DNA from 2 places in the Geobacillus sp. LYN3 genome. Region 1 is predicted to be linked to the other one. Evidence: riboswitches for the same ligand, from Rfam matches in the RefSeq annotation. Region 1 holds a riboswitch; the other holds the start of a gene.
What was found. Region 1 has a riboswitch for FMN ahead of ribD (bifunctional diaminohydroxyphosphoribosylaminopyrimidine deaminase/5-amino-6-(5-phosphoribosylamino)uracil reductase RibD). Riboswitches for the same ligand answer to the same signal wherever they lie in the genome.
Positions count from the first base shown of each region.

Region 2: linked by a shared signal. The riboswitch ahead of DCC82_RS09615 (ECF transporter S component) and the one ahead of ribD (bifunctional diaminohydroxyphosphoribosylaminopyrimidine deaminase/5-amino-6-(5-phosphoribosylamino)uracil reductase RibD) in region 1 are both predicted to bind FMN.

Region 1 is NZ_QCWL01000001.1:2,348,155-2,350,558, reverse strand. It holds FMN riboswitch at 219-353, shown strand; gene ribD (bifunctional diaminohydroxyphosphoribosylaminopyrimidine deaminase/5-amino-6-(5-phosphoribosylamino)uracil reductase RibD) at 729-1,814, shown strand; gene ribE (riboflavin synthase) at 1,830-2,404, shown strand, end outside.
Region 2 is NZ_QCWL01000001.1:1,846,836-1,849,239, forward strand. It holds gene pepT (peptidase T) at 1-773, opposite strand, end outside; FMN riboswitch at 1,031-1,164, shown strand; gene DCC82_RS09615 (ECF transporter S component) at 1,323-1,904, shown strand.

The DNA.
Region 1 (2,404 bases):
GGATGTTCTCGTGAAATGATGAGGAGGAACAATTGGATACTATTTTTTCTTTTATTAGGAGCAAGCTTTTTGTGGGGAGTTATTTATTGGATGTTTATTGCAAAATAGTGAAAAGCGGTCATTTTTGCGCCGAATCTCCTCACTTTTATTTTCACAATCAAGGAAGAATAGACAAACCGTTTTTGTGTGATATAATAATAAAAAAATTCCATATTGTTCGTATCCTTCGGGGCAGGGTGAAATTCCCGACCGGCGGTGATGAAGTGGTGTCACTTCTCAGCCCGCGAGCCGTATAGGCACGATCCGGTGCAATTCCGGAGCCGACAGTATAGTCTGGATGGGAGAAGGATCACAAGATGCACATGGCCGTACTATATTAGATAAGGAGCGGTTTCGTTTGTCGCAACTCCGCTTTCCAAAATATAGAACGCGATATTTAGCGGGGATAGCTATGTGGAGTAGCGAATAAATGGCGTTTTCGCAATATGTGAGTTATTTTTTCCATATTTCAACAAAGAAAGCTGTCTAAGTTATTTTTTGGATAACGTGTCTTTGTATGAATTGTGGCTAAAAACAGACATATTCTTTCACACAACTGAAAAACTTGCTTCCCCGCTTATATAATGCCGTTTTTAGTACGCAAAAATGTAATCATTGTGATTCTGCATAATCCTGCCCTAGGACTTTGGACCTAGGGTTTTCTTTATGCCAAAAAAGGAGGCAGCGCCATGCGAAACGATGAACAGTATATGCGCCTAGCAATCGAAATCGCCAAAGCAGGAATTGGACAAACGTCTCCTAATCCGGTTGTCGGCGCTGTTGTGGTGAAAGATGGAGAAATTGTCGGATTTGGCGCCCATTTGAAAGCAGGGGAGCTGCACGCGGAGGTACATGCCATCCGTATGGCGGGAGAAAAAGCGAAAGGATCTACCGTTTATGTAACGCTGGAGCCGTGCAGTCATTATGGGAAAACGCCCCCTTGCGCCGATTTATTAGTGGAAACAGGTGTTCAACGCGTTGTCATTGCAACGACAGATCCGAACCCGCTCGTAGCCGGTAAAGGCATCGAAAAACTAAGGAGTGCGGGAATTGACGTGAAGCTTGGGGTGCTGAAAGAGGAAGCGGATGAGTTAAACCGCGTGTTTTTCCACTACATTGCGGCGAAAACGCCGTTTGTGACGCTAAAATATGCAAGCAGTCTTGATGGAAAAATTGCAACGACAACCGGAGAAAGCAAATGGATTACATCCGAAGCGGCCCGGGAAGATGTGCATCGCTATCGGGCGGTGCATGATGCGATTCTTGTTGGGGTAAACACCGTTATTGCGGATAATCCAAGTTTAACCGTAAGGCTTCCCGAAGGTGGAAAAAATCCGATACGCATCGTTTTAGATACGCATTTGCGCACGCCGCTTGATGCAAACATTCTCAATGATGGCCAAGCGGAAACGTGGATTGTTGTCGGCAGTGAAATCAGCGTTGAAAAAAGGAAGCGGTATGAGAAAGAAAATGTACAAATTATTTCCATGAAAAAGCCGCATATTGATATAGATGAATTGCTGCGCGTACTTGGTGAGAAACGAATTACTTCCCTTTTTGTTGAAGGCGGATCACACGTGCATGATAGTTTCGTGCGCGCCAAGGCAGTTAATGAAATCGTCGCATACTTTGCTCCGAAGATCATTGGCGGAAAACAAGCGCCAACGCCAATAGGGGGAATTGGTTTTGCCGGCATGGCTGACGTTATGCAGCTAGAAATTCGGCGAGTAGAGACGATCGGGCCAGATATAAAAATCGTCGCAATACCAAAATAAAAGGGTGAGTACACGATGTTTACAGGAATTATTGAGGAAGTCGGTACGATCGAGCAAATGAGACAGTCAGGCGAAGCGATTGTGATGACGATTGGAGCAAAAAAAGTTTTAGAAGACGTTCATCTTGGGGACAGCATCGCGGTCAACGGAGTTTGTTTGACCGTAACGTCGTTTACGGACCGATCGTTTACCGTTGATGTGATGCCGGAAACGGTAAGAGCCACATCGCTGCGCACGTTAACAAAAGGTTCGAAAGTGAATTTAGAACGGGCGATGGCAGCCAACGGCCGTTTTGGCGGTCACTTCGTTTCCGGACATGTCGACGGCATCGGTGAAATCATTCGTAAATGGCCATCGGCGAATGCGGTGTATTATGAAATTAAAATCCCGCAGGAATTGCGGAAATATATGATTTTAAAAGGGTCTGTCGCTGTCGATGGAACGAGTTTAACGATCTTCGGACTCACCGATGACACGTTTACGATTTCACTCATTCCGCATACGCGCACGGAAACGATTTTAGGCGATAAACAGCCAGGAGATATTGTCAATATCGAATGTGATGTCATCGGAAAATATGTTGCCCAGTT
Region 2 (2,404 bases), 500 kb from region 1:
TCCGTATGTTCCGGCGCTTCGTTTGCCGGAAGCTGTCCATGAAATTCCATCGCGATTTTGATCGAGTTAATCATTTTTCCTTTGGCAGTGCCTGGATGGACGTTTTTCCCTTTGATCGTGATTTTTGCCTCCGCTGCGTTAAAGCTTTCATACTCTAATTCGCCAAGCGGACCGCCGTCAACGGTATAGGCATATTTCGCTCCGAAAGCGGCGACGTCAAATTTATGCGGCCCTCTGCCGATTTCTTCGTCTGGCGTAAACGCGACGCGCACTTTGCCGTGTTTAATTTCCGGATGCTGGATTAAGTAGGCCATCGCCGTCATAATTTCCGCAATTCCCGCCTTATTGTCCGCGCCAAGCAGTGTCGTGCCGTCGGTGGTGATGAGCGTATGGCCTTTGTAGTTTGCAAGCTCCGGGAAATCTTTTGGCGACAGGACAATGTTTAACGATTCGTTTAAGACGATATCGCCGCCGTCGTAATTTTCAACGATTTGCGGATGGACATTAGCCCCAGTGAACTCCGGTGCGGTATCCATATGGGCTAAAAAGCCGATTGTCGGCACGTCTTTCTCGGTATTTGCCGGCAGCGTTGCCATTATGTATCCGTTTTCATTCATTGTCACTTCTTCCATGCCGATTGCTTTTAATTCTTCCACCAACATCTTCCCAAGCTCCAGCTGGCCAGGAGTGGAAGGGCAAGTGTCGCTGTTCGGGTCGGATTGCGTGTTGACTTTAACGTATTTCGTGAAGCGTTCGATGATTTCTTGTTTCATCTAGTTCATCTCCTTACTGTTTGCTATCTTTTTCCGTTCTTATTTTATCACAAAACGATCATACGAAGAAAAAACTTTGTTACATGCAAATGGCAGATAAAGTTCATATGCTTTAGCGCTCTATATGTACTTGCTAGGAATAATTCTTCTCACATTGCAGAATTTATTAAAGTTTTATTTTGTTGCATGAAAATTATTAGACAGAATCTATATGAAAATTGTATACTAAATACAAAACCGCATATAAAAAACATACGATTCATCTTCGGGGCAGGGTGAAATTCCCGACCGGCGGTGATGAAGCCAATGCGCTTCTCAGCCCGCGAGCCGCAAGGCAGGATCCGGTGCAAATCCGGAGCCGACAGTATAGTCTGGATGGGAGAAGATGAAGGTTTGCCGGCGTTCGAAAAAATAGCCTATTCGAACGTCTATTTGCGCATGCCCTTTTTCTCCCTTAAGTGTGAACACTTAAGGGTTTTTTCATTTTGCGCACCATACGGCAGCCTTCTTCTTGTGAGGATGGATCACGAGAAGGAGAGGAGAATCGACATGAGAAAAATGAATATTCGCGCGCTTGTCTTAATTGGAGTGTTTAGCGCCATCTCGTATTTACTGATGCTGTTAAACTTTCCGCTTCCGCCATTTCCAAACTTTCTATTGGTGGATTTCAGCGATATTCCTGCATTGATCGCCGCGATTCTGTACGGACCGCTGGCGGGAGTGTCCGTTGAATTGCTGAAAAATGTGTTGAATTATTTCATGGTCGGCAGTCCTACCGGCGTTCCGGTCGGTCATATCGCCAACTTTATGGCCGGGATTACGTTTATTTTGCCGACATATTACGTATATCATAAAACAAAATCAAAAAAAGGAATGCTGGCTGGTTTAGTCATTGGCACCGCCGTTATGGCGCTGATGATGAGCGTATTGAACTACTACGTGTTTCTGCCGGCGTATACGATCTTTCTAGGAGCCCCGGCGATGAGCGCGCCGGAAACAAGGGCATTGGTTGTTTCGGCTATCTTGCCGTTTAACGCAGTAAAAGGCGCGATGATCACGATTGTATTTATGCTCTTGTTTGTCCGTTTGCACCAGTGGATGCAAAAACAAGCGGCAACGAATCATGCATAGTGCATATATGCAGCGAGGCTGCCTCAAAAGGCCGTTGAATCGACCTCTTGAGGCAGCCTCTTATTAAATAACCATGCTAAAGTTATTTTTTCTGCTTCTTAATATTCGCAAATATCAAGAAAGGGGAAAATTAGAATTTTTCGACTTCTTATCCCAATTACCTGAATTTTCAACCAAAGGAATGCAAGAACCACCTTTAAACAGCCAATACATTAAAAAATAGGTTTTCTAATGAAAATATATGCTAAATGCAAAAAAGTAAAAACCTCGAATGATGCCAAGACAATAATGAAAAACTGGATAGAGCGTATAAAAAGGACAATGTAAAGGTTGAGAATGGGCAACATGGCAGTAAAAGAAAATCATTGTGTGCTCGTTTCTTCCGTGTATGAAGAGTGCAAAAAATAAAAAGAGATTGTCTTAGAAAAGACTCTTTCTCAGCTTGTCGACTTTGTCGGCAAGCTGAGAGGAACTCTAAAAAAGAAGCTCTCGTTTTTTAG